One region of the Sutcliffiella sp. FSL R7-0096 genome, then DNA from elsewhere that is predicted to be linked to it. Evidence: riboswitches for the same ligand, from Rfam matches in the RefSeq annotation. Region 1 holds a riboswitch; each other region holds the start of a gene.

The links. A riboswitch is a leader RNA that binds a small molecule or an ion and turns the genes downstream of it on or off. The one in region 1 is predicted to bind thiamine pyrophosphate.
Region 2: it holds a riboswitch for thiamine pyrophosphate, as region 1 does, so the genes downstream of both, tenA (thiaminase II) here and tenI (thiazole tautomerase TenI) in region 1, are expected to answer to the same signal.
Region 3: it holds a riboswitch for thiamine pyrophosphate, as region 1 does, so the genes downstream of both, thiT (energy-coupled thiamine transporter ThiT) here and tenI (thiazole tautomerase TenI) in region 1, are expected to answer to the same signal.
Region 4: it holds a riboswitch for thiamine pyrophosphate, as region 1 does, so the genes downstream of both, thiC (phosphomethylpyrimidine synthase ThiC) here and tenI (thiazole tautomerase TenI) in region 1, are expected to answer to the same signal.

The regions. Positions count from the first base shown of each region.
Region 1 is NZ_CP152003.1:1,316,776-1,324,150, forward strand. It holds gene tenA (thiaminase II) at 21-704, shown strand; gene MKY77_RS06755 (ECF transporter S component) at 716-1,297, shown strand; gene MKY77_RS06760 (ATP-binding cassette domain-containing protein) at 1,308-2,765, shown strand; gene MKY77_RS06765 (energy-coupling factor transporter transmembrane component T) at 2,746-3,540, shown strand; TPP riboswitch at 3,601-3,707, shown strand; gene tenI (thiazole tautomerase TenI) at 3,966-4,580, shown strand; gene thiO (glycine oxidase ThiO) at 4,577-5,707, shown strand; gene thiS (sulfur carrier protein ThiS) at 5,709-5,912, shown strand; gene MKY77_RS06785 (thiazole synthase) at 5,914-6,681, shown strand; gene MKY77_RS06790 (thiazole biosynthesis adenylyltransferase ThiF) at 6,681-7,375, shown strand, end outside.
Region 2 is NZ_CP152003.1:718,824-726,198, forward strand. It holds gene MKY77_RS03835 (hypothetical protein) at 1-9, shown strand, start outside; gene MKY77_RS03840 (MBL fold metallo-hydrolase) at 33-872, shown strand; gene MKY77_RS03845 (zinc-dependent alcohol dehydrogenase) at 897-2,030, shown strand; TPP riboswitch at 2,142-2,245, shown strand; gene tenA (thiaminase II) at 2,389-3,078, shown strand; gene MKY77_RS03855 (PadR family transcriptional regulator) at 3,455-3,784, shown strand; gene MKY77_RS03860 (DUF2812 domain-containing protein) at 3,781-4,974, shown strand; gene MKY77_RS03865 (hypothetical protein) at 5,038-5,526, opposite strand; gene MKY77_RS03870 (helix-turn-helix transcriptional regulator) at 5,526-5,732, opposite strand; gene MKY77_RS03875 (glycosyltransferase) at 5,927-6,550, opposite strand; gene MKY77_RS03880 (hypothetical protein) at 6,725-7,099, shown strand; gene MKY77_RS03885 (DUF4083 domain-containing protein) at 7,229-7,375, shown strand, end outside.
Region 3 is NZ_CP152003.1:3,938,638-3,946,012, reverse strand. It holds gene MKY77_RS20295 (DMT family transporter) at 1-591, shown strand, start outside; gene MKY77_RS20290 (GNAT family N-acetyltransferase) at 582-1,106, shown strand; gene MKY77_RS20285 (hypothetical protein) at 1,157-1,339, opposite strand; gene thiT (energy-coupled thiamine transporter ThiT) at 1,505-2,089, opposite strand; TPP riboswitch at 2,254-2,356, opposite strand; rRNA gene MKY77_RS20275 (16S ribosomal RNA) at 2,794-4,345, shown strand; rRNA gene MKY77_RS20270 (23S ribosomal RNA) at 4,548-7,375, shown strand, end outside.
Region 4 is NZ_CP152003.1:3,043,973-3,051,347, reverse strand. It holds gene thiC (phosphomethylpyrimidine synthase ThiC) at 1-1,448, opposite strand, end outside; TPP riboswitch at 1,596-1,710, opposite strand; partial or broken gene MKY77_RS15640 (alpha/beta hydrolase) at 2,279-3,116, opposite strand; gene MKY77_RS15635 (hypothetical protein) at 3,911-4,963, shown strand; gene MKY77_RS15630 (DUF421 domain-containing protein) at 5,362-6,225, opposite strand; gene MKY77_RS15625 (DUF4363 family protein) at 6,328-6,684, shown strand; gene MKY77_RS15620 (CBO0543 family protein) at 6,812-7,324, shown strand.

The DNA of each region.
Region 1 (7,375 bases):
AATTTTAGGAGGAATGAAGAATGAAATTTTCACAGTTTGTAAGAGAAAAAGCGGATCACATTTGGGAGGCGAGCTTTCATCACCCGTTTGTAAAAGGAATAGCAGATGGAAATTTATCATTGGAATCGTTCAAGTACTATGTTTTGCAGGACGCCTATTATTTGAGCCACTTTGCAAAAGTCCAAGCATATGCAGGGGCAAAAGCGTTTGATTTGCAAACGACAGCAAGACTAGCTGCACATGCACAAGGTACATATGAAGCAGAATTATCCTTGCACGAAAATTTTTCAAAACGTCTTGGGGTGACAGAGGCAGAAAAGGCGGCATTCCAGGCAGCTCCGACCGCACACGCTTATACTTCCCATATGTATCGTGCCGTATTGACCGGTGGGTTGGGAGAAGTGATTGCAGCCCTGCTTCCTTGCTACTGGTTATATTATGAAATTGGTGAGAGATTAAAAGACTGCACTCCAGCTGAACCAATCTATCAGGAGTGGATTGCAGCTTATGGTGGGGAATGGTTCAAGGAGCTTGTGGAAGAGCAAATCAATAGATTGGATGAATTGGCAGACAAGGCAACCGAGGAAGAGAAAGCCAGAATGCTTGAGTATTTCATCATCAGCAGCCAGTATGAATATTCCTTTTGGGAAATGGCCTACACCTTGGAGAAGTGGCCGGTCTCAGAAACTGTAGTGAAGGCATAGGGGGGATTCAAATGAACAAAGGATTAAAGCTTACAGATATATTGGTGACGGTCATTATTGCATTGGTATTCGGGATTGTTTATAAGTTTTGGGCTCCGGTGTATAACGTGCTGGCGCCATTCGGACTGCAGCTTCAAGAGCTGACATATGGCATGTGGTTCATTGCCGCCACGGTTGCTTATCTACTGATCAGAAAAGCTGGTGTAGCATTCCTAGCGGAAGTGGCAGCCGCCTCAGGTGAATTTCTGGTCGGGTCGGAATATGGGTTGATGGTTTTGATATATGGTGTGATACAAGGACTTTTTGCTGAGATGGTATTCATGGCTTTCCGCTATAAGCGGTTTGATGTGCTTGTCGCATCTCTTGCAGGTATCGCAGCAGGTGTCGGCTCGCTTCTATTGGACCTATTTAGGGGATACCTGTTTGATTATGTCTGGTGGAATGTAACCTTGCTAATATCTTTCCGTTTGATCGGAGCGGTCCTTTTAGCGGGAGTACTTGCTTATGTTTTGGTAAAAGCACTAGAGGCAACGGGAGTCACAAGTCTACTGAGACCGGTCAGCAAGGATGATTATGATTCCTTAAGGCAATAGGGAGGCAAAGATGGAACCAATCATACAATTAAACCAGTTACGACTGAAATATCCGGGTGGAGAAAGGATATTTGAAGACTTGTCCATCCAGATCGGGAGAGGAGAGAAGGTATTGATCCTTGGCCCCTCAGGTAGTGGGAAATCTACGCTCATTCAAGTTTTGGCAGGACTTATTCCGAATGTCATGGAAGTGCCGATGATTGTAAAAGAGCAACTTTTGCCCAATTCATGGGGATATGTCTTCCAAGACCCGGATGCACAGTTTTGTATGCCTTATGTGGATGAAGAGCTTGCATTTGTACTGGAAAACCTCGCTGTTCCAAGAGAGGAAATGGAGAAGAGAATTACAGGAGCCCTTGATATGGTGGGGTTGGAATTACCAAATTCCCACATGAAAATCCAGCAACTCTCAGGAGGGATGAAGCAACGGCTTGCCATTGCTTCCGTCCTCTCGATGGATCCAGACGTGCTCTTTTTGGATGAACCGACCGCGTTATTAGATCCAGAAGGTACCAGGGAAGTTTGGGACACCATTAAGAAAGTGGCAGATGATAAAACAGTTATCATCGTGGAGCATAAAGTGGAGCAGCTACTCGGCTTCGTGGAAAGGATCATCGCGTTGGATGAGGCTGGAAATATTATTGTTGATGGTAAGACGCAAGATGTTTTTCGCACCTCGCTTTCGCTTTTAAACGAATATGGCATATGGTATCCAGGTGCTTGGGAGAATTATTTGAAAACTAGAGAGCACTTCTCCATGCTTAACGTGGAAGCTGAAACGGTGTTAAAAGTGGACGGTCTTTCAGGCTTTCGTGGCAAAGAGAAAAAGATTTATGTAGAGGAAGCGGAAGTTCGTAAGGGGGAATGGATTTCCGTGGTAGGGGAAAATGGGGCAGGGAAAAGCACATTGCTCGAATCGTTAATGAAGCTGTTAAAGACAGAAGGCACCCTAGAAATTAATGGGGAAAAGGTCAAACGTATCCCCACTGACCTGATCACCTTCGTTTTCCAAAATCCCGAATTCCAATTTGTTACTAAATCTGTGGAAGCGGAAGTTGCCTATACACTGCGCCTGAAGAAGATGAATGAAGCTTTGGTTTTGGAAAAAGTAGAAGAAATGCTGAGACGTTTCCAGTTGGACCACGTTCGTTATCAGCATCCATACCAACTATCCGTTGGCCAAAAAAACAGGTTGAGCGTAGCGGCAGCTGTCATACACCAGCCGAGTATCCTTTTGTTGGATGAACCGACATTCGGCCAGGACAGCAGAAACACGTTTGCCATGCTGGAATGGTTGGAAGGGTTAAGGGAAGCAGGCGTCGCTATTTTGATGGTCACTCATGATGAGCACATCGTATCTGAGTTTTCGGATACCATTTGGACGGTAAAAGATGGGCAACTTATCGATATGAGGAGTAATGAGAGATTAAGAGGCAGGGGAGAAAAGGATGCAGTTGGAGCTTTATAAAAATAAATCATGGATGCATGATATTAATCCGAGCTTTAAACTATCAGGGATGGTCCTCCTCTTTATAGGTGTTCTGTTCATTCATAATATCAATGTGATGCTGAACTTAACCGGAATACTATTGTTAGTTTACCTTTTAATGACGGGGCAAACATATAAGCTGAAGCTTCTTTTATTGATTCCGTTTGGCTTTTTATTTTTTACATCGGCTGTCTCCATGGTTCTGTTTGGAAAGGGAGATACCACCTGGTTACAATTCGGCCTAATAAATGTATCGGAGGAGAGTTTCTATCGGGGAGTTCATTTAGGTTTACGGTCACTTGCATTTGCTTTTTGTGGGTTGATTTTCGCCTTGACGACCCAGCCGGTATATTTATTTTATTCCTTGATGCAGCAATGGAAGCTACCGCCGAAATTTGCTTATAGCTTTATGGCGGGTATCCGTCTATTGCCGTTAATTCTAGAGGAATTTCTCACCTTAAGGAAGGCGCTGATTGTTAGGGGAGTAGAGCAGAAGGGTAGCTTGCTGAAAAAGGTGTATTTTTACAGCATCCCTTTACTTTCCCAGAGTATCAGAAGAGCGCACCGAATTGCAGTGGCCATGGAAGCGAAGCGTTTCAGTAATCAAAAGAATCGTACCTTTTATTACGAGCTTGGCTACTCCCGGAAGGATCTGTGGTTCGTGCTTTTAATCCTGTTGATGATTGCTTTGTCCCTTTATCTTGGCATAAAGATACCCTATGTACCGGTAACAGATGTCAGATACAGCGGATAGTATGCATTTCTTTTGAAAATAAGAAATTGTGTGCTATACTGAAGCCATCAATTGAATAACTCGTAACACTGGGGGAGTCAATAGTGACTGAGATGGAAAGAGTAATTTCCAGACCCTTTGAACCTGATCTAGTTTGTACTAGCGTAGGGAAGTGGAAATGTTCTATCACTGTTGGCTATACATACCACACATAGATGAAACCCACTCTTACGTTAAAGAGTGGGTTTTTTGCATTGTTTTGAGTTTGAAATGGTCTATCAAACTCCTGTAGATTTCCGTTCCAGGTGTTCGCTTTCCTAGGGGCGGTGCTGGAGCCTCCTCACAACGCTTCAGGGGTCTCAAGCTACCGCTATCTCCCTTAGGAGTCTCACACCTTGCACTACAATCTACATGGGAATCTGAATTAACAAAAAGGGTGAGGATCTTTGCAATTACATCTTATTACAGATGGTAAAAAAACGAAGGAAGAGCTTGTTGCCATCTTGAGTGAAGTCCATGGATCAGTGGATTTCATCCATATAAGAGAAAAACACCGTAGTGCAAATGAGGTCTATGAACTAGTTGATGAACTGATTAGATCTGGGGTTCGGCCAGGGAAAATCATCATAAACGACCGTGTCGATGTAGCTCATGTGCTCAATGTCGGAGGAGTTCAACTGGCCTATCATAGTCTTGAAGTTTTCGAGATTCGCAGAAATTTCCCTGAATTAAGGGTTGGTAAGTCGGTACATAGTTACGAAGAGGCAATACAGGCAGAAATGGACGGGGCTGATTTTATCCTATATGGCCATATCTATTCGACCTCATCCAAGGAGGGGTTGATACCTAAAGGCCTGATGGAGTTTAGAAGATTAACTAGGTCATTGAAGATTCCCGTTATTGGCATAGGCGGAATAACTCCTGACAAACTTCAGGAGCTAAGGGCTTCCGGGGCTGGAGGGATCGCGGTCATGTCCGGGATTATGGATGCAGAAGATAAAGTTCATGCAGCTAAAACCTTTCAAGCAGCTTTGTTTGCCGAGAAGGAGGAGATTGGATGAATAAAAGCTATGATGTAATTATTATCGGTGGTGGTGTCAATGGCTGTTCCATAGCATACTACCTTGCACGTGATGGAAAAAGTGTATTGCTTTTGGAAAGGGAGAAGTTGGCGGGTAAGGCATCGAGTGCAGCAGCCGGCATGCTTGGAGCACAAGTGGAAGTGACGGAAGAAGGAGCACTTTTTGATATTGCAAAGGAAAGCAGGGCCATGTTTCCTTCTCTTCAATACGAATTGAAAGAGCACTCGGGAATCGATATGGAGCTTGTGCAGAAAGGGATGCTGAAGCTTGCAATGAATGAGGGAGAGGCACAGCACCTAAAAAACACGATTGACTTTCAACAAAAGCTAGGGGAACGGGCAGAATGGCTTGATCCGGAACAAGTAGCAGAAAGGGAGGGGCAACTTTCGGATGCTCTGTTGGGGGCTATGGATATTCCAATGGATGGCCATGTCAATCCTGAACGACTTACCGATGCATTTGCAAAATCGGCAGTCAACCTTGGAGCGGAAGTGAAAGAGTATGTTGAGGTGTACTCGTTAATTTTGGATGGACGTAGCGTTAGAGGTGTAGAAACTAGCATCGGAAGGTTTCATGGGGGAAATGTGGTCATTGCAGCAGGAGCTTGGAGTAAAAGGTTGCTGGATGGTTGCGGAGTGACAATTCCTGCCTATCCGGTAAAGGGGGAGTGCTTCTCAGTCATCACAGACCGACCATTGCTGTCAAGTACGATTTTTACAGAAAAATGTTATCTTGTACCGAAAAGTGGAAACAGGTTGGTTATCGGGGCCACGATGGTCCCTGACACGTATTCCGAGAATGTTTCGGTAGGGGGGCTCTTTCAGTTAATGGAGGAGGCTGCCAGAGTGCTTCCGTCCGTAAAGTATGCTACTTTTGAAAGATTTTGGTCGGGGATACGTCCTCAGACGGGGGATGGTCTTCCTTATCTGGGACAGCATCCGAAATATAGGGATCTTATCATCGCTACCGGACATTACCGGAATGGAATTCTGCTTTCGCCTATCACAGGAAAACTTGTGACAAAAATGATTCAGGATGAGCCGATTCCTGCTTATATGGAAGCATTCAAGTTAGATAGATTAAAAGAACATGCAAGGGGTGAGTAGATTGAAACTGATCATTAATGGCGACGCTATTGAAATTCCGGATTCAGTGAAGACCGTATCGGAAGTGTTAGTGCATTTTCAATTGGATCAGAAGGTAGTCATAGTGGAAAAGAACAAAGAAATTCTGCAGAAGGAACATCATGCTGCAGAGAACGTGCAAGATGGAGATCAATTAGAGTTAGTACATTTTGTAGGAGGCGGTTAATATGTTGAAAATTGGTTCATATTCATTTAATTCCAGGTTGTTGTTAGGAACAGGCAAGTACCCAGACTTTGATATCCAAAAGCAGGCGGTGGATGTTTCAGAATCTGAAATACTGACATTCGCGGTTAGAAGAATGAACATCTTTGAAGCAAGTCAGCCAAACTTTTTGGAAAAGCTAGATTTGGAGAAATACACGCTCTTACCGAACACAGCAGGTGCCAAAACGGCGGAAGAAGCTGTAAGGATAGCAAAGCTTGCGAAGGCTTCCGGTCTTTGCGACATGATCAAGGTAGAAGTAATCGGTTGTTGGAAAACACTATTGCCAGATCCAGTGGAAACGTTGAAGGCAACGGAAGAGCTTTTGAAAGAAGGCTTTACTGTACTCCCTTATACTTCAGATGATGTAGTTCTTGCTAGAAAACTAGAAGAGCTTGGTGCCCACGCCATCATGCCAGGTGCCTCCCCCATCGGTTCTGGTCAAGGAATCATCAACGAATTGAATTTGGGCTTTATTATCGAACAATCCAATGTACCCGTTATTGTGGATGCAGGAATCGGTTCACCAGCAGATGCCGCGAAGGCTATGGAATTGGGAGCGGATGGAGTGCTATTGAATACGGCCGTTTCGGCAGCAAAAGATCCCGTGAAAATGGCACAAGCCATGAAACTTGCGATTGAAGCCGGGCGTCTCGGATATGAGGCCGGAAGAATGGAAAAGAAACGCTATGCGACAGCCAGCAGTCCTAGTGAAGGAATGAGTGTCGGGTAATGGATCGATATTCACGTCAGACTCTGTTCGCACCGATTGGAGTGGACGGTCAAAAAAGCATTGGTGAAAAACACGCGTTAGTCATCGGTGCAGGCGCATTGGGTACAGGAAATGCGGAGGCGCTGGTCAGGGCGGGAGTCGGAAAGATCACAATCATAGACAGGGATTATGTGGAGTGGAGCAACCTTCAACGTCAACAGCTATACTCTGAAAAGGATGCACAAGAAAAGCTGCCAAAAGCTGTGGCAGCAAAAGAGCGGCTCCAGCTGATCAATTCAGAAGTGGAAATAAATGCTCACGTTGCGGATGTGACTGCAGATATGTTGGATGCGCTAGTGAAAAAAGAGGGGTTCGACCTGTTGCTTGATGCAACCGATAACTTTGATATCCGCATGATTATGAATGATATTAGTCAAAAGCATGGTGTTCCTTGGATATATGGGGCGTGTGTGGGGAGCTACGGGATCTCTTTTACCATTTTTCCAGGCGAAACCCCCTGCTTGCAGTGTTTGCTGAAAACAGTTCCACTGGGAGGTGCGACTTGCGATACAGTTGGAATTATAGCTCCAGCTGTGGGGATGGTGGTAGCACATCAAGTTGCAGAGGCATTGAAAATCCTTTCTGGTAACGTCGAGGACTGCAATCGCAAGCTCGTTTCCTTCGATTTGTGGAAAAATCAGTATGTCTCCTTGAA
Region 2 (7,375 bases), 600 kb from region 1:
CTTGGATAAGAGCAAAATAGGAGTGTTGAAATATGGATAATAAGGATATGAACTACAGCAAGGACAATAAATTCATTCCGGTAACCTCGGTTTCCGCGCATTCTGGACACGCGGTCACCGAGGATTTATATTATTACACCAATCAAGTGGTGAATGTTTGCCTTTATGGAAATACGGAGGGCTGGGTACTGATTGATACAGGGATGCCGAAGTCCGCGCGAGAGCTTCTTTCCATGGTGGAGAACCATGTAGGCAAAGGTGCCCGCCCGAAAGCGATCATTCTGACGCATGGTCACTTTGATCATGTGGGGGCATCGGTGGAACTAGTGCGACATTGGGACGTTCCGGTGTATGCACATGAGCTGGAGCTTCCGTACCTGACAGGCAAAAGCGATTATCCAGAGCCAGATCCGAGTGTAGAAGGGGGGCTCGTTGCGAAAGTGTCCTCCTATTTTCCTAACGAATCAACCGATCTCAGCGGGCATGTCCATGCACTCCCTGCAGATGGGACCGTACCGGGCATGGAAGGCTGGCGCTGGATTCAAACGCCAGGTCACTCTCCGGGTCATGTGGCTCTTTTTCGAGAGACGGACCGCACTCTGATTGCAGGGGATGCCTTTGTCACAGTTAGGCAGGACTCCCTCTATAAAGTGCTTGTGCAGCAACAGGAAGTCTGCGGACCGCCACGATATTTCACGACAGACTGGAAAGCGGCTTGGGAATCGGTGAAAAAGCTAGAAGCGTTAAAGCCGCGTGTTGCCGTGACGGGACATGGAACGGCCATGGCAGGCGAGGAGCTGGCCAGCGGACTAGCCAAACTGGTGGAAGACTTTGAAGCAGTAGCTATCCCGGACTATGGAAAATACGTATAAACACCTACATCCAAGGAGGACAACATGAGAGCAGTTACGTACCAAGGAAAAAATACTGTAGTGGTTAAAAAAGTAGAGGCCCCTAAAATCCAGGACCGGGAAGACGTCATTATCAGGATAACGTCCACCGCCATCTGTGGGTCAGACCTTCATCTGTATCAAGGGAACTTCCCATTACCAATCGGCTATATCATCGGGCATGAACCGATGGGGATCGTGGAGGAAGTGGGACCAGACGTGACAAAGGTAAAAAAGGGAGACCGAGTTGTCATCCCATTTACCGTCGCGTGCGGGAGATGCCATTACTGTGAACACGAGCTGGAAAGTCAATGCGATAACTCAAACCCGCACTATGACTCCGGTGGCTATTTCGGCTATTCCGAGAAATTCGGAAATCACCCAGGAGGACAAGCGGAATACTTGCGCGTCCCGTTTGGCAACTTTACCCCATTCGTCATCCCGGAGGACTGTGAGCTTGAGGATGAATCACTCCTCCTCTTATCGGACGTCCTGCCAACTGCCTACTGGAGCGTGGTGAATGCCGGTGTGAAGGAGGGAGACACGGTCATTGTCCTAGGTTGCGGACCAGTTGGACTCATGGCCCAGCAATTTGCTTGGCAACAAGGTGCCAAGCGAGTCATCGCCGTCGATTATATCGGCAATAGGCTCCAGCATTCCAAGCAACACATGCAAACAGAAGTCTTCGATTTCACCAAATACGACGACATGGGCGAAACCCTCAAGGAACTGACCAAAGGTGGAGCCGACGTTGTCATCGACTGTGTGGGGATGGACGGGAAAAAATCTCCGCTAGAATGGGTCGAGCAAAAAATGAAACTGCAAGGCGGGACACTTGGGCCGATCCAGATCGCAACCAAAGCGGTGCGAAAAGGAGGAACCCTGCAAATTACTGGTGTGTATGGTGGATTGTACAACATGTTCCCGCTAGGGCCGTTTTTCACCCGGAACATCAATATCAGGATGGGGCAGGCGCCTGCACGTCATTTTATGCCACATCTGTATGATCAGATAAAGAGTGGGAAGATTGATCCGACCAAGATCATTACACATAAGATGTCCTTGGATGAGGCAGCACATGGATATGACATTTTTAACAAAAAAGAAGATGACTGTATTAAGGTAATTTTGAAGCCTTGATTGTGTCCGTTAGATTGTGCAGGGCCTTTGACCAACTTAGGTCAAGGTTCCTGTCCGCAAAATATAAAACGCTTGGAATAAATAACTATCTATTGTAATATATTCATATAGAATATCCACTAGGGGAGCCAATTGGCTGAGACGGAGCGTTACGCGACGGACCCTTTGAACCTGATCTGGTTGATACCAGCGGAGGAAAGTGGCGCATTGAGTTTAGTACGTACATATACTCATGCTCCTCTTTCCCGTGGAAGAGGAGCTTTTTTCGTTATGAAATAAGATAACGATTTTACTAAGTTTTGTTCTTCTGTGGGAAAAGGTGGGTATTCTCCTAATTAATTTTGAGGAGGAATACGACATGAAGTTTTCTGAGCAGTTACGAAGAGAGGCAGATCCCATTTTTCAGTCGATTTTTGAACATCCGTTTGTAAAAGGGATCGGGGAAGGTAATGTACCAAAAGAGGCACTTATTCATTATGTAGAACAAGATTTTGAGTATTTATCGACTTTTTGTAGAATTTATGGGCTGGCTGTTTCTAAATGCACAGACCGAGAAGATATGGCATTTTTCCAGCAACAAATAGGGTTTGTGTTAAATTCCGAGGTGCATCCACATAATAACTTTTGTGAAGTAGCTGGCGTACGTTATGAGGATTTGCAAAAAGCCCCAATTGCTCCGACTGCCCACCACTATACTCGACATATGATGGAAGCAGCAACAAACGGCACATTAGGCGAAACCCTTGCTGCCCTTGCCCCTTGCCCTTGGACATATTGGGAGATTGGGAAAAAGCTCATCCAAGAAGTGAAGCCAACACCTGATCACCCTTTCTATGAATGGATCATGTTTTATGGAAACAAGGAAGTGACTTCCATCACAGAAGTGTTCATGGACAAAATTGATGCTTGTGCATCAACAGCGGGTGAAGAAGAAAAACAACGTATGCGTGACCACTTTATAACGAGCACACAATTAGAACACCAATTTTGGACAATGGCTTATACCCAGGAAAAGTGGCCAGTTGCTTTGGATCGGGTGAGGGTTTAGTAAATAGATTAGTAACATTAGGGACGGTAAAGGTCCTTTGACCGGCTGAAAAATGCAGGTGATCATGATGATTACCTGCATTTTGTCTATGTTCTAGTGCTTTCTTAGAATAACAAAAATTAAACAAACGTTTGTTGAAACGGAAATTTAGCATCGTAACGAAAGCTCTCCTAACCATTCGTCAAACCTCAACCATTTTCGCATTCTATTTCAAAAAAGCTTTCACTTCACATTTGAAGTGAAACTCCATCAAAATTGGTCACCTCGTCTGTCCCTTCCCCAAAAAATCTCTTGCTCACTTATGTCACAACGTGATATACTCACGTCGTGACATATATCACGTTGCCACATAGCAAGAAGAACAGAGGTGACCACATTGGAACTTTCCAAAATCATTAAAAAATACATACCCATGACAGAAACCGCCTTCTACATATTGCTCTCATTAACAGAACCACGCCATGGCTATGGCATCATCAAACACGTAGAAGAAATCTCGAACAGCCGCATCCGTCTGGGCTCTGGTACGATATACGGAACACTGACAAAAATGCAAAAGGATGGGGTCATCACCGTGTTCTCGGATGCAGAGCGAAAGACGGTGTACGAAATCACCGATAGCGGCAAAGTGCTGATCACCGCAGAGATTACACGATTGAAGGAGCTTCACGGAAACGCACTGAAGTACGAGGGGGGATTCAAATGAAAACAAACATAAGACCATTATGGAGCTATGATGTGCAGAAGACCGAGCAATGGCTCAGCGACCAGGCAAAAGAAGGCTATCACCTGAAAGAACTTCACCGCTTCAAACGGTGCTTCACATTCGAAAAGGGAGCTCCAAAGGATGCCACCTACCGAATCGGCTACGACAAAATAAAACCTACCACTTTATCCAATACCATGTGCAATGACGGCTGGGAAAAAGTTACGCAAAGCGGAAAATGGTATGTGATTGCAAATGAAAGACCACAGGCAGAAGTGACCACGTCCACGAGTCGCGATGCCATTATCAAACGGAATAATTATATCTTTTACGCATTCATGGCCATACTCATCTACTTTACAGCTGCGACACTGGCAAATGTGGCCATGTTTGCCACAGCTTATACCGCAAGTAATGGCAATGTGGAAGTGGTGGAGAGTCCATTCTGGATCATCACCTATATCGGTGCAGCTTTAGCACTCGCCTTCTACTTTTTCATGATCTACTCTGTTTGGAAAATAAAGAAGACAAACAAAGCGCTATCTACTGAGAACCAAACAACATTCACGACACCACACACATTGGATAGGAAAAACCTTAATAAAGCAGAAGAAAAACAACTTAAGCGAGATGGGCTGCTTATCAAGCGCCGCAAGTTCGGATGGATGTATTCCCCGGATAAACTCGAAAGGTTCCTAGAAAAAATGGCAGCAGAAGGATATCGCCTATACCGCCTCAACAAACTTGGCACCACCTACTACTTCCGAAAAGGCGAAGCACAAAACATCAAATTCAGCGCAGACTACCAAAACCTCTCGGATGATAGCTATTTCGAGATTCATAGACAAGCAGGTTGGAAGGATGTATTCAGCTCCAAGGGTGCCCTCCAAAAGTGGACCATCTGGAGTAAGGAATATGAAGAAGGCGAGATACCACCAGACTTATACAGCGACAAAACACACAAGCTCAAGCATGCCAAGAAAGTTGCCTTCTCCTATACCATGCTGTTTCTGCCAATAGTACTTATGTACATTTTTATTGCCAGCATGAACATCGGTTATTTGCTCCGACAAGGGGAGACCTGGACCTTAATGAATACCAACACAGTAATGTTTTTCCTATTAATACTAGTATTTGGAACATTCATCACAAAAACCTGGATGTATTATTTTAGGTTGCAAAGAGCTTGAATAAACATTGAAAAAAGACCATTAAAACGCACAAGGTTTTAATGGTCTTTTTCTATTAGTTGATTAGAAGGTCTCTTCACTACCTCGTTCCGGAGTCAATGCCCATATCAATCCAATCAAGGTTGGTGGGACGCTGGCAAGCAGGAACCACCAGTTGTCGGTTGCAATAGAAAGAACTAGAAATAAAAGTAGTGATAAGGCCACAGTGGCTATCCCGAATTTAACTCTAGAAGGCTTCAAAGGCTCTTCCATATTCATATTGATGGATAAGACCACGCCTGTAATCCCCCAGCTGGCAAAATGAACAAGCATAACGACTCCGAGAACCATCGCGGCCGTTAATTCCATTCCGAATATGACTAAAGTGAATAGAATGTACATGGAAGCAAGCGTGAAGAACCAAGAAATGGCCCGGGCCTTTTGCCAAATATGGTCATGCAGTTCATCCAAACCACGCTGCTTTTTGGCCATACGGCGTCCAAACCACCAAGCTAATATACCTATCACAGCTCCTCCATATAATCCGACCAACCCACCAATTTGTACCCCCATTATTCCTCTCCCCCTTCTTCTAAAATAAAGACCTCTTCAATGATGCAATCAAAAACCTTTGAAATGTTGTAAGCTAGTTCGAGTGAGGGGTTATATTTCCCTGATTCAATCGCAATGATGGATTGTCTCGAGACCCCCACCTGAATGGCCAGCTCCTCTTGCGTCATCTTCGTAGCTTTGCGCAGATCTTTAATCCGATTTTTCAACGTATCTACACCTCTGATTATTTTGTAAAGCTAGCTTTACAATTAGTTATAAGTAAAGCTTACTTTACATTTTAACGAATGTCAAGGGTACTTTACATTATTTAGGTGTTGCGAACAATTATTGGGCATGAGCTTCAAAAAAAAGACCGCCCAAAAAGTCAACTGCATGACTTTCTGGACGGCCTCTAAGACAATTATTTAAATTTATCAGGAAACTGCTTCACAACTCCCGCAGAGATAGCATCTGCCATTAGGATGATATGTGTGACTCCTTCGACAATTGCAACGATTCTAGCTTCCCAGTCTTTTGCTAAACTTGCAGATAGATCATTTGCCACTAATTCCAGATGCATATACAGCATTTTCTTTAAATCTTCATTCTTTAAATGGGGGTTGGCTCCACTAAGAAAAGCTGCGATGTCATCGGCATTTCTAACCCATTCTTTGTTTAGCTGCTTCACCAAGGCTTCATTTCCGCCCTTAGCCGCATCAACAATCTTTCCTGCAATCACAATATGCTCCTTAAGCAGCTCGGTAAGTTTATTCCCAGCTTCTTCTCCATACACTGGCTTTATCGCATTGCCAATATCCTCCTGATTTTTCAGGAGCCTAGCCAGTACCTCTTTTTGATCCTCCGCACCTGCTGTTGTGGCACTTGTAATATAATTACTTGTCCACAATACATGATCTATCCAAAGCCTTCTGAAATCATTCTCGAACTTCACCTCAGATTCGCTAACGGCATAAGCAGTAGTAGTTCCACCAAACATATTTAGAGAAAGTAAAAAAACAAATCCAATCAACCATATTTTTCTCATAAATCCTTCTCCTTCCAAAATGTGTCCTTTTTATTATGAATAATTGGGATTTTTATTATTCCTAAATCGCATGACTTATTGTAGGAATATGTAGATTATGAAATAATTGGTATTAAGCAGTTGGGCAGGATTATTCAATAAGAAATTGCTTATTGTACAGATAGGAGAATGCTAATGGACTGGAATACTGTTAATAATGAAGAGCGAGAAGAAACTAAGTTTTACACTAAAATTGGCTGTTTCTTCGGGGTAGTGATAATAGGACTTTTAATTATTGCATTCATTATTGGGATTTCTTACCGTGTATTTGTCCCTAGTGAAATTCAGTTAATGGTCAGTGATTCTCCAAATAATAAAAATAAAATTGAAATTGTTAGGGTAGAAGATTTCCCCGATCCTACATTAAGAATTAATTATGATAATAATTCTATTATAAAAACTAATCTACCTGATGATATATCCATTGAATGGAAAAATGATTATGAAGCTAATGTTATCCTTGTTAGGCAAGGGCAGGAACCAGATGTTGTTAAAGTTGAATTTCAGTAGCAATCACAGAAATGTTCAATCGTTCTTCAATAAACTTGGAGCGATTGTTACAAAGTCGCTCACTCTTTACAATAGATTTAGGCAGTACTAATCAAAAAGATGAGTTATCTTAAAAGAAGGTGTTGTGTTATGGGAAGTTTTGATTTTAGTTCAATAGTTTATTTGATACTTATTGGTCTAATAGTATTGAGTGTTGTTTCCTTCACATTTATCATCCGAAGTTTATATATTAATTCTTCTGCTAAAAGAAAAAAAACAGGTGAGATTGAAAAGAAA
Region 3 (7,375 bases), 2.3 Mb from region 1:
CTGTTTTTCCAGGAAAGGCTCAGTAAAAAAGCGATTACCAGTGGAATCATCGCAATTCTCGGAAGTGTTGTGATCAGCTGGGGAGATTTTAGAATAAGTGGAATGGCTCTTTTCGGAGATATCCTTGCGCTAGTGGCATGTGCGCTGGTTACAGCTTATCTTCTATTTGGGCAGGATGTCAGAAAAAGATTATCGTTGGTTACCTATACATTCATTGTCTATGGGTTCAGCACTGTTACATTGTTTCTCTATGTGCTGTTTACAGGTGATTCATTCACAGGCTATTCTGCATCAGATTGGGGATGGTTCATCCTGCTTGCCATCTTCCCCACACTGTTGGGACATTCTTTATTCAACTGGGCAGTCCGGTATATCAGTACCAATGTTATATCCATGAGTATTCTCTTTGAGCCAATTGGTGCTGCTATTCTTGCATACTATGTTTTAAATGAATCGGTAACATGGACTCAATTCTTGGGAGGATTCCTAGTAATGTTAAGTGTAGGTTATTTTCTAAGAGAGAATAGGAAGACAAATCACAACAAAGTGTTAACATCGGAGAGAAAAGAGGAGGAGAGGAAATGGATGTAAGATTGGCGATTCCAGGCGATGAATGTGCAATTGCCGAGGTTCATGTTGAAAGTTGGAAAACAACCTATCAGGGTATTGTTGATGAAAACTATTTACAGTCCTTATCCAAGAGCAGCCGGGAAGAGATGTGGAAAGGGGTTATTGAGCGGGGGTTCAACGAGAGTTGTTTATTTGTTGCATTAATTGATGGGAAAGTTGTAGGCTTTGCCAGCGGGGGACCTGAGCGTACGAAGAAATACGGCATAGACACTGAGTTGTATGCCATCTATTTGCTTAAAGAGAACCAGGGAAGAGGAATAGGAAAAAAACTGATTCAAGAAGTAGCAAGCTTCTTAATGGAAAAAGACCATTTCTCCATGCTTGTATGGGTTCTAACAGAAAACCCTTGTAAACATTTCTATCTTTCCTTCTGTCCCGAAGAACTAGATACTGAACAGATTAAAATTGGTGAAAACAGTTATGAGGAAACGGCATACGTTTGGAAAGACTTGCGGAAGCTTATAAGAGAAGGGTAAAAAGCCGACATTGTCGGCTTTTAGTGTAATTAGCTTTAATTATGTAAAGTTTAACTTAACCGAGTGGCCATAATAGCAAAAAAAAGCGCAAGTGAAAAACTCATAATCACGTTCTCTCCACGTACTTTCTCTTCTGATTCGCTTATTCGCACCGCCTCAAAGTAAGCAAATAAAAACAATACGATTGAAGTTAGCAAAGCTATCAAAAACGCTGTGTATTTTAAGAGATACATATCTTTTCCCCCTGCTCCATCAGTTATTCCATTATATGAAGGAAGCAAACGGAACATTCTAGTAATTTTTATATCATCTCTTTTAAAAGCTCAGGCTCCATCAATCCAACAATTAATATGTATTTGTAGAAAAGCAAATAGAAAAAGCTGATCTAATTGATCAGCTTAGGCAATGGACTTATTGAATCTAAAAATACGGGGAACTGTCTTGATTAACAATACTGTGACTACGGTGGTAACAACAAAGCTCGGTAACATATATGAACCATTGTAAATTAAAGAATAAAGCCACACTGGCTGTCCTTCCGGAGCAAAGTGACCAAAGAAGATCATGCCTGCCACGAAGTGAGCGGAGAACCGGAGTAGACATGCAAGGAATATCGCAATTGTTACGAATAAAGTTAACTTCTTTAAGTTGTCTTCCTTAGAGGAATTCACAACTTGTTTTGCCACAACACCAGCAAATCCTAGTACGACAAAAGCTACAATATAATCTAAGAAAATCTGTACAGGATCCACTCCATAAAAGTTACCTGTTACTATTTGTAATAACCCAAGGACAAAGCCTGAAAGGATACCACCTTTTAATCCCCATCGAAACGCCATGATAAATATTGGTACCATTGAAATTGCTATAGAGCCACCTTGTGGCCATATTTGGGATAATGCTCCAGATAATAAATCTAGCATATAAGCCAAGGCACTAAAAATGGCAACCTCGACAAGAAACAACGTATTATTTTTCTTCATAATACTCCTCCTTAGAATAACGGTTCTGACATTAAGTTGTTGGTAAGCAGTCTAAATGGGCTGTAACATCATGCTCATTTATCCGCTATTTCATCAATTTACAGAACCATGAAAATAAAAAAAGCAATAAAGGAGGGCTCCTTTATTGCTTAGATAACGTTAAGAAATAAAATGTGCCACATCCCTACGATAGTATTAACTAACAGGTTCAAAGGGTCAGAACATAATAGTTCACTCTCAGCCATAGTGGCCCCCCTCGTGGAATTATTTAATTATTACTTATCATCATACATAACCTACTAGAAAACGACAAGCTTTTTCCATTTGTCGAATTATCTCATTTGTAGAGTAAAGTTATTAGATGATATGTTTCTTCTATAAAGTATTATTAGATGACAACACTAACATGAAATTTTTTTCAGAAAAAGTATTGCAATATAGTTGTGAGGGTGGTATATTTAATCTCGTCGCTTCGAGCAGGCGATATTAATATAGCAACAAAGCACTTGAAAAATAATCAAAAAACAGCTTGACTTTAAACGAACAAGTTGTTATGATTAGGAAGTCGCTTTTGAGCGAAATTTGTAAGAAAATGATCTTTGAAAACTAAACAAAACAACAGCGTCATAACGTTAATCCTACGGGATTAACAAAATGATTTAAGTAACACAAGCTAGCAAATTTTGAGCAAAAGCTCAGACTCTTTATTGGAGAGTTTGATCCTGGCTCAGGACGAACGCTGGCGGCGTGCCTAATACATGCAAGTCGAGCGGACCTTTTAAAAGCTTGCTTTTGAAAGGTCAGCGGCGGACGGGTGAGTAACACGTGGGCAACCTGCCTGTAAGACTGGGATAACTTCGGGAAACCGGAGCTAATACCGGATAATATAAGGAACCTCCTGGTTCTTTATTGAAAGATGGTTTCGGCTATCACTTACAGATGGGCCCGCGGCGCATTAGCTAGTTGGTGAGGTAACGGCTCACCAAGGCGACGATGCGTAGCCGACCTGAGAGGGTGATCGGCCACACTGGGACTGAGACACGGCCCAGACTCCTACGGGAGGCAGCAGTAGGGAATCTTCCACAATGGACGAAAGTCTGATGGAGCAACGCCGCGTGAGCGATGAAGGCCTTCGGGTCGTAAAGCTCTGTTGTTAGGGAAGAACAAGTGCGAGAGTAACTGCTCGCACCTTGACGGTACCTAACCAGAAAGCCACGGCTAACTACGTGCCAGCAGCCGCGGTAATACGTAGGTGGCAAGCGTTGTCCGGAATTATTGGGCGTAAAGCGCGCGCAGGTGGTCCTTTAAGTCTGATGTGAAAGCCCACGGCTCAACCGTGGAGGGTCATTGGAAACTGGGGGACTTGAGTGCAGAAGAGGAAAGTGGAATTCCAAGTGTAGCGGTGAAATGCGTAGAGATTTGGAGGAACACCAGTGGCGAAGGCGACTTTCTGGTCTGTAACTGACACTGAGGCGCGAAAGCGTGGGGAGCAAACAGGATTAGATACCCTGGTAGTCCACGCCGTAAACGATGAGTGCTAAGTGTTAGAGGGTTTCCGCCCTTTAGTGCTGCAGCTAACGCATTAAGCACTCCGCCTGGGGAGTACGGTCGCAAGACTGAAACTCAAAGGAATTGACGGGGGCCCGCACAAGCGGTGGAGCATGTGGTTTAATTCGAAGCAACGCGAAGAACCTTACCAGGTCTTGACATCCTCTGACACTCCTAGAGATAGGACGTTCCCCTTCGGGGGACAGAGTGACAGGTGGTGCATGGTTGTCGTCAGCTCGTGTCGTGAGATGTTGGGTTAAGTCCCGCAACGAGCGCAACCCTTGATCTTAGTTGCCAGCATTCAGTTGGGCACTCTAAGGTGACTGCCGGTGACAAACCGGAGGAAGGTGGGGATGACGTCAAATCATCATGCCCCTTATGACCTGGGCTACACACGTGCTACAATGGACGGTACAAAGGGCAGCAAAACCGCGAGGTCGAGCCAATCCCATAAAACCGTTCTCAGTTCGGATTGCAGGCTGCAACTCGCCTGCATGAAGCCGGAATCGCTAGTAATCGCGGATCAGCATGCCGCGGTGAATACGTTCCCGGGCCTTGTACACACCGCCCGTCACACCACGAGAGTTTGTAACACCCGAAGTCGGTGGGGTAACCTTTTGGAGCCAGCCGCCTAAGGTGGGACAGATGATTGGGGTGAAGTCGTAACAAGGTAGCCGTATCGGAAGGTGCGGCTGGATCACCTCCTTTCTAAGGAATGTACGCTTGTTGTTTTGTTTAGTTTTGAGAGAGCATTCTCTCTAAATAGGCAATTCTTACGAATTGTCATAGTTGTTCCTTGAAAACTAGATAATGTAACTAATATCAAGATATTCACAAAATATCGTTCATCTTAGTAATTTTCTTTATAGATATCATCGCTGATATCGACACATGACCAATTTTGGTCGACGGTTAAGTTATTAAGGGCGCACGGTGGATGCCTTGGCACTAGGAGCCGATGAAGGACGGGACTAACACCGATATGCTTCGGGGAGCTGTAAGTAAGCTTTGATCCGGAGATTTCCGAATGGGGAAACCCACTGCTCGTAATGGAGCAGTATCTTTACCTGAATACATAGGGTAATGAAGGCAGACCCGGGGAACTGAAACATCTTAGTACCCGGAGGAAGAGAAAGCAAACGCGATTTCCTGAGTAGCGGCGAGCGAAACGGAATTAGCCCAAACCAAGAGGCTTGCCTCTTGGGGTTGTAGGACACTCAACATGGAGTTACAAAGGAACGGGGTAAATGAAGCGATCTGGAAAGGTCCGTCATAGAAGGTAAAAACCCTGTAGTTGAAACTTCGTTCCCTCCTGAGTGGATCCTGAGTACGGCGGGACACGAGAAATCCCGTCGGAAGCAGGGAGGACCATCTCCCAAGGCTAAATACTCCCTAGTGACCGATAGTGAACCAGTACCGTGAGGGAAAGGTGAAAAGCACCCCGGAAGGGGAGTGAAATAGATCCTGAAACCGTGTGCCTACAAGTAGTTAGAGCCCGTTAATGGGTGATAGCGTGCCTTTTGTAGAATGAACCGGCGAGTTACGATCCCGTGCAAGGTTAAGTCGAAGAGACGGAGCCGTAGCGAAAGCGAGTCTGAATAGGGCGAATGAGTACGTGGTCGTAGACCCGAAACCAGGTGATCTACCCATGTCCAGGGTGAAGTTCAGGTAACACTGAATGGAGGCCCGAACCGACTCACGTTGAAAAGTGAGCGGATGAGGTGTGGGTAGGGGTGAAATGCCAATCGAACCTGGAGATAGCTGGTTCTCTCCGAAATAGCTTTAGGGCTAGCCTCATGTGTTAGAGTCTTGGAGGTAGAGCACTGATTGGACTAGGGGTCCTCATCGGATTACCGAATTCAGTCAAACTCCGAATGCCAAAGACTTATCCATGGGAGTCAGACTGCGAGTGATAAGATCCGTAGTCAAGAGGGAAACAGCCCAGACCGCCAGCTAAGGTCCCCAAGTATACGTTAAGTGGAAAAGGATGTGGAGTTGCTTAGACAACCAGGATGTTGGCTTAGAAGCAGCCACCATTTAAAGAGTGCGTAATAGCTCACTGGTCGAGTGACTCTGCGCCGAAAATGTACCGGGGCTAAACGTATCACCGAAGCTGCGGACTGTTCTTACGAACAGTGGTAGGAGAGCGTTCTAAGGGCGTTGAAGCTAGACCGTAAGGACTGGTGGAGCGCTTAGAAGTGAGAATGCCGGTATGAGTAGCGAAAGAAGGGTGAGAATCCCTTCCACCGAATGCCTAAGGTTTCCTGAGGAAGGCTCGTCCGCTCAGGGTTAGTCGGGACCTAAGCCGAGGCCGAAAGGCGTAGGCGATGGATAACAGGTTGATATTCCTGTACCACCTCCACTCCGTTTGAGCAATGGGGGGACGCAGAAGGATAGGGTAAGCGCGCTGTTGGATATGCGCGTCTAAGCAGTAAGGCTGAGAAGTAGGCAAATCCGCTTCTCATTAAGGCTGAGCTGTGATAGCGAGGGAAATATAGTACCGAAGTTCCTGATTTCACACTGCCAAGAAAAGCCTCTAGCGAGGAGTATGGTGCCCGTACCGCAAACCGACACAGGTAGGCGAGGAGAGAATCCTAAGGTGAGCGAGAGAACTCTGGTTAAGGAACTCGGCAAAATGACCCCGTAACTTCGGGAGAAGGGGTGCTCTGTTAGGGTGTTAAAGCCCGAGAGAGCCGCAGTGAATAGGCCCAGGCGACTGTTTAGCAAAAACACAGGTCTCTGCGAAGCCGTAAGGCGAAGTATAGGGGCTGACGCCTGCCCGGTGCTGGAAGGTTAAGGGGAGAGGTTAGCGCAAGCGAAGCTTTGAACCGAAGCCCCAGTAAACGGCGGCCGTAACTATAACGGTCCTAAGGTAGCGAAATTCCTTGTCGGGTAAGTTCCGACCCGCACGAAAGGCGTAACGATCTGGGCACTGTCTCAACCAGAGACTCGGTGAAATTATAGTACCTGTGAAGATGCAGGTTACCCGCGACAGGACGGAAAGACCCCGTGGAGCTTTACTGTAGCCTGATATTGAATTTTGGTACAGCTTGTACAGGATAGGTAGGAGCCTGAGAAGCCGGAGCGCTAGCTTCGGTGGAGGCGTCGGTGGGATACTACCCTGGCTGTATTGAAATTCTAACCCGCAGCCCTTATCGGGCTGGGAGACAGTGTCAGGTGGGCAGTTTGACTGGGGCGGTCGCCTCCTAAAGAGTAACGGAGGCGCCCAAAGGTTCCCTCAGAATGGTTGGAAATCATTCGCAGAGTGTAAAGGCACAAGGGAGCTTGACTGCGAGACCTACAAGTCGAGCAGGGACGAAAGTCGGGCTTAGTGATCCGGTGGTTCCGCATGGAAGGGCCATCGCTCAACGGATAAAAGCTACCCCGGGGATAACAGGCTTATCTCCCCCAAGAGTCCACATCGACGGGGAGGTTTGGCACCTCGATGTCGGCTCATCGCATCCTGGGGCTGTAGTCGGTCCCAAGGGTTGGGCTGTTCGCCCATTAAAGCGGTACGCGAGCTGGGTTCAGAACGTCGTGAGACAGTTCGGTCCCTATCCGTCGTGGGCGCAGGAAATTTGAGAGGAGCTGTCCTTAGTACGAGAGGACCGGGATGGACGCACCGCTGGTGTACCAGTTGTCTTGCCAAAGGCATAGCTGGGTAGCTACGTGCGGACGGGATAAGTGCTGAAAGCATCTAAGCATGAAGCCCCCCTCAAGATGAGATTTCCTTTTACT
Region 4 (7,375 bases), 1.7 Mb from region 1:
ATTTTATAAGTGACAACCCCTACACGAACATCGTCTCTATTAGGTAAACCTAAATGTTCTTTTGGTGTTACATAACAAAGCATCGCTGTCCCATACCAACCAATCATTGCAGCTCCAATAGCAGATGTAATGTGATCATAACCAGGAGCAATATCAGTCGTAAGAGGTCCAAGTGTGTAGAATGGCGCTTCCTGACACACTTCCAGTTGTTTATCCATATTTTCTTTAATTAGGTGCATCGGTACGTGCCCTGGCCCTTCAATCATCACCTGTACTTCATGCTCCCATGCGATTTTTGTTAGCTCTCCAAGAGTCTCTAATTCTGAAAACTGTGCTTCATCATTCGCATCTGCAATAGACCCAGGACGTAAACCATCCCCTAAAGAGAATGCAACATCATAGGATTTCATGATTTCACAGATTTCTTCAAAGTGAGTGTATAAAAAGTTTTCTTTGTGGTGGTGTAGACACCATTGTGCCATGATAGACCCACCGCGAGATACAATACCTGTTAAACGTTTAGCTGTTAACGGGACATATCGCAAAAGAACACCAGCATGAATGGTGAAGTAATCAACACCTTGCTCTGCTTGTTCAATTAAGGTATCACGGTAAACCTCCCAGTTAAGATCTTCAGCAACACCATTTACTTTTTCAAGTGCTTGATAAATTGGAACAGTGCCTACAGGAACCGATGAGTTACGAATAATCCATTCCCTTGTTGTGTGGATATTTTTACCGGTTGATAAATCCATAATATTATCAGCACCCCAGCGTGTTGCCCAGGTCATTTTTTCAACCTCTTCTTCGATAGAAGATGAAACAGCAGAATTGCCAATATTAGCATTTATTTTCACATGAAAGTTACGGCCAATTATCATGGGCTCTGATTCTGGATGGTTGATATTAGAAGGAATAATCGCTCGACCTTTTGCAATTTCTTCACGTACGAATTCAGGTTTCATATTTTCTCTAATTGCGATAAATTCCATTTCAGGCGTGATAATTCCTTTTCTAGCATAATGAAATTGTGTAACATTTTTCCCTTTTTTGGCCCGTAACGGTTTCCGCTTTAAACCAGGAAACACGTTATGATTAGTGCGAGGGTCGTTTTCATCTTTATAACCATTATCCTCAGGCTTGATTTCACGACCATCATATTCCTCAACATCGCCACGTTCTTGAATCCATGAACTACGAAGGGCAGGAAGACCTTTAGTAATATCGACAGAAAAATCAGGGTCTGTATAAGGTCCGCTAGTGTCATACACACGTACAGGAGGATTTTCCTCTTCTCCAAATGTAACGGTTGTCGGGCTTAACTCGATTTCACGCATTGGAACTTTAATGTCAGATCTAGAGCCTGTTACATATACTTTTTTGCTACCTGAAAAATTAGACATGATGGAAATACTTTGTTCGTTTAATGAAGATGTTGACTTTGACATAATAAATCTCTCCTTTTTTGAATTCAAGGACTAGATATAGAACACAACAAGAGGAAAGCTTATAAAAGCTAATGAAGTACATAAAAAAGCCGGTGTCCAATAAATGGTTGGACCCGGCTAATATGTATACAGAAGTAGTAGTAATATTAATGACGCTTCTAACTTCCCCACGCTGGTATGAACCAGATCAGGTCCCAAGAGTCAAGAAACTTCAACGTGTTTCTCTCTCAGCCCAACTTTTTGGACTCCCCTAGTTATTATTATTCGATTTGATATTAGTATACAGGTGACTTCGTAAAAATAAAAGGAATATTTAAAAAATGGGTCGGAAGGATGAGAGTGGGAGAAGTTGCCCTTTAGAGTAGTTTCAATATTGATGCAGTTAAACATTTTACTCCGATAGGGAAGATATTTTTAAAGAGAAATCTGGTAAAAGTATCGTAATCGGAGGGTTTAATAGAGTGCCCTTTTGAATTTCAGGTGATATTTACTAAAAACGATTTTCAGTAATCGGTCGCATACGGAGTAGTCGAGGGTTATCATAGCAGTCCTCTTTCTCTGTAAATAGCTCAATTTAAGAGTATACAGAGACACATCTTTTATTCCGTTTATAAGGGCGCAATTGTGAAGTAAAGGAAGCCCAAATTCTCGTTTATAACACTGAGAAATTAGGCTTTTAATAGGGATATCTATAACATTGTAAATCCATTTTCCTGAAGCTCCCCAAAATTATTTATCTATCCTTTTAACTTTTTAAATTAAAAAGGTTTATTAAAATTAGTGAAAAACAGTACAAAAAAAAGCAGCCGTCATACTTATCGAATTATTCTTTATTGCGAACTAAGCTCTACAACTGAATTTATTATTTGAGGCCAGTCTTCACTATGAATCTCATGCCCTGATCCATCAAGAGTTAATAATTCAGCATGAGGGATGGCTTTCGCAAGAGCAAGCCCGTGCTCATATGGCAGAGCTGGATCTTCTGTACCATGAATAATAAGCACAGGTACGCTGATCTCACCCATTCTATCGAAATACACGTCTCCGCCTTGCAACATGGCATGATTAAATCTGCTCGGTAGCTGTTTGGCGCGATTCGCCTCTCTTTCTGCGAGTTTATATATTCTTTCCTGTTCATAAGGTTTGGAACCGACTATTCCATCCATCCGCAAGATAGGAAATGGCCGCCTCCCGATTTGCCCAATCTATGGAAGCACTCTTCGCATGGTGATCCAGTATGCTCTGATCCATTGGAGGCAGCTTTTCCATTTCAGTCCCGAACACACTTGATGCCATTAGTGTAAGCGTAAATACGCGGTCCGGATATCTCAAAGCAAGAATCTGTCCGATCAGACCGCCTAGGGACATACCAACGATATGTGCCTGCTCTATGGAATAAGCGTCTAGGACACCTGCTGCATCGTCAGCCATGTCCGTTATTGTATAGTTGGAGGTACCCGGCTCATAAATGGTCGATCGTCCCACATCCCGATGATCGTACCGAATAACAAATCTCCCCTGATCAGCGAGACGGAGACAGAAGTCTCTATCCCACCAGTCTAATGAAGACATTGCTCCCATGATCAAAAGCACAGCAGGGTCATTAGAGTTTCCAAAACTTTCTGTACATATATCCACTTTATTTATTTTCAGTATCTGTTCTCTCATGTTTTTACCCCCGAATTATTTATTATCTAATCGCCGGTACTATGGCGCAGATCAATAACCTCTTTCTGGAGCATGATTGGCCTGCCCCTTTAATTATCGCAGTCGAACCCACTTGATAATCATGACGAGGCCTCCTTTTAAATGTTGTTATATAGAAAGGGAATCATTCCTATATTAATCACTATAACATGGGGTCATTTCCTTTTCTACCAGAATTTTCTTGCGCTTTTTCTCATATACTTCTATACAACTATTCCTTTTAATTCTAGGTAGGTGAAATATATGTTTAATCGCGAGTACATATAAAACTAAGATATATTGGAAATGGTTTCTAATTAGTTAATTGATAAGGCTCTTTTCTCAAAGATTGTTGCTATTTACTTGTAAAAAGTCGGCAATTGGACTTTTTACTGCTATCAGACTCTATAAAGTGCAAGTAGTTTCTTCAGTACAGCCGGGAAAAGAGCACGACAGTAGGGAAGATAACAGACGGTTTAAAAATTCGTAAAAGCAACAAAGTTTACGAAAAGAGCCATTGATAAAGACGCCATTTAAATTATTCTATTAAGGGCGCAATTCTGCAGTGCCCTTTGAATAAGGGAAGTACTTTTTCCTGTTAAGGGTCACATTACGAAACAAGGAATAAATTGTAATGGGAGGTTAATTTAGGAATAACGCGATGTAAAAATATTAAGATCCTTTTGGAAGGTTAACCTAATTAATTTTAAAGGGTTACTATATCTTGAAGTATGACATTTTAATTATTATTATGAAAATGCTTTAGGGAGGGTGAAATGGAACCGAAAATAAATATCAATAATTCAACACATTTTACCTGGCTGTCACGTTGGCCGCAGTGGACTGGGTATGCAGCTGCTCTATGGTCCCTACTATACGGGTTACTCGGGCTGTACTGGATATTAGGTGGCAACGGATTTCCTTTCGGTAAAAACGATTCACGAGCAGAAATTATGGGATCATTTTTATCAAATCTTAATGTTGATGTCGGGGGACCAGTCATTGCCATAGCTGGATTGGTAGGTACAGTGGTAGCTATAGCGATGATAAAGACATGGGGAAGTCGTTTTCCTCGTGCAATATTTCTCTCCTTTGCTTGGATAATGAGTGTGACGCTTATATTTATAGTTCCAGATTCACGAATTGTGCAGAACTTTGCTTATTTGTTTTTGCTTCACTTTGATCTTCTGGATTGGAGAGTTATTAATCAAGTTTTTTGTATGGTTGGTGGGTTCATATGGGGTGCTTTTGCCATAGCATATTTTCGTCTTACACAGAATGCTTGTGGCAATTGTGGCCGGAATGACGCTACAGAAGGATCATCAGTAAAAGCAAAAGCAAAGTGGGGAAAGTGGTTTACCTATTTAGCCGTTATTATGGCATTGCCATACGGTATTGTTCGATGGGCGTGGGCTTTAGGAATTCCTTTGGGGACAAACGACTTATCAATGGTTGGGAATGAAGACAATGTTATAGTTGAAGCCATACTGGGAGGATTATGTATTGGCGGTGGAATTCTAACTCTTGGACTTATTCAGAGATGGGGAGTGATTTTTCCACGGTGGTGTTTTTTTCTAGCAGGTAAACAAATTCCAATTTGGTTTGTTATGGTTCCTGCAATGTTGATGTCGGCCATGATCACGATTACGGGGCTAAAGCTCAGTCCACAAATCATACTTATGATGGTTAATGGCTCAATTACCAATGAAAATTGGGGACAATTTGTTCCTTTTTTGTTCTGGTTGCCATGGGGAATATCTCTAGGGATAGCAATTTTAGCTTATTATTTAAAAAGGCGGGGACGATGCAAGCATTGTGGAAAACTTTAACTCATTATTTTAATGGTCATTTAACAAAAATAAAATCAAATGTGGCGAATTAAGATTACTTATAGAATGTATAAATGAGAGTTTTTATTTTCCTTCACTTTACTATTCGGTAATATTTCACTATAGGGCGCGATCCTTAAACAAGGATCAGCGCTATTTTTCATTTTAGGGGCATATTCTTAAATAACACTTGGTTAGCTTAATTGCACAATCATGAAAAAAGAAATGTACTTAAAGTCCCCGGTTTAGAAAAAGAAGGTATTACGTTATTCAATAGAAAGAGCTTCCTATCCCTTATGGTCATTATATTCAGTAGAGTTAGGACAAAAATCACCGTCAATTTATTTACGTGAATTATCGTCAATAACACTTTTAATTATATGAAAAGACTGTGTACATTACTCTTTTAAATAAACGGACATATCGTCAATTAACTTATCCATTTGTTTGGCATGCGTTTGGTACATTTCTTTTGCTTTCGTATTTTCTGTTTGCAGGGAAAAATTCATTAAATTACTCTGAAGTTGCTTAATATTAGCCGTTACTAATAGTTTTTGCTTAATTTTAGGCATATCTGCTTTATCGTTATAAAAGTCAACATAAACATTTCCCATGGAATCAATTTGCGCCAAAAATACATCTGAAAAACCCTTTGCACCCTGCTTCATGATTTCCCCCAACAGCCATTCATTCGTATAACCGTATCTACTCAAACTTTTTTCCATAACACTTCCATCAATGATTACAATACGTGGCTGGTGCTCTTGTTCTACTATCAACCCGACATCTTTTGGGGTTAAGGGTTGATTGTTTGTTTTTTTCATGACACTTATTTGTCCACTTACCTCCATGATAGCTGTTTCAATTTCAGATAGTTTAAATGCACCTTTTTGCCGTAGGTGTATCATCAGTTCATCGACTGTTAAATCTTCCTTTTTTAAATTTTCTTCAAATACCTTTCCATTCTGTATCAAAACGGTCGGCTTTCCTTCTGTAAGTTTACGAAAGCGAAATGATTTTAATTCAATCTTAGAGACAATCATCGGTAGGGTTGCCCAAATAATCATCCCAAAAATAAAATTTGACATTCTTACTTCCGTACCGAAAGTTAACTCAGCCGCTATTCCCCCGATAGCAATACCAACGATATATTCATAATACGTCATGTCTACAATATGTTTCTTTCCCATAATTCGGGCTAAAATAAACAATAAAAAAAATCCGGCAAGCCCTCGGATAAATACAAGACCTAATTCATTCATCTAGTTCACTCCTAATTCCAATAAAATATTATACTTTTCCATTATTGGGAAAGCTAATACTAAACATACTGAAAATGGAAAAATATTTAAGGAGTGTTTATTGTGGTAGTACTAAGTAGATCTTTCGGAATCATTATTATTCTAATTTTAATGACAACAGGATGTAGTAATGTAACGATAACTGAAAAAGATGAATTGCTTTTCTACAAAATTGATGAGTTACATGACTACATTGATGACGAACAATGGGAGAAAGCATTAAAAAACTTAAGTGAATTTCAGAAAAGTTATAAAAGTCGAAAGTGGAAGTTGCAACTTTTAGGTGTGTTAGAAGATTATAAAGAAATTGAATTGGAAATGGAACAATTGAAAGAAAATATAAAAGAAAAAGAAGAATTAGAGTGTAAAATCGGGTTACTCCACATTAAGCACCGGATGTATATCATATATAATCTGTGAAGTACCAAACTCTACCTCTCGATATTATATTCTATTGAGTAAAAGGCCCTTCAATTTATTAATAATGTAATATAAATCGGAAATATTGAGACAATAGAGGTAATTTTTTTAATTAGGAGGGGATTATATGTTCATGATTATACGAATAATCCTGTGGATATTTGCTGCATGGCGATGGGGGGATTGGCGGAATTGGAAGAAGTACCAATCTACCATCTTGTTTTTCATCTTACTTGATTTATTATATAATTTTCTAACATATAATTACACGTTGTGGCAATACGAGCCTACCTCTCTTATACCTAATCATACTTTGAACAATATGATCGTGATGTTTATATTTTATCCTTGCATTGTACTTATCTATCTAGGTCGATATCCATCTGGTAAGGTCAAGCAAGGTGCCTGGATTATTTTTTGGGCAGCATTTTTATCTCTCATTGAATTTATCAACAACAAAGCGGGCCTCATAACCTTTCATAATGGTTGGAATATAAAGTGGTCTATATTTTTTTATCTGTATTCATTGCCCATATTAAGACTTCATCATAAAAGACCATTACTGACCTATGTATTGGCAGTATTGATAACTATAGGGTTGTTATGGATATTCAAAGTTCCCATAAGTAAAATGAAATAAGTGCCGGTTCTTATCTGTATGTCTTGATATTGATTGAAGCAACTTAACCTA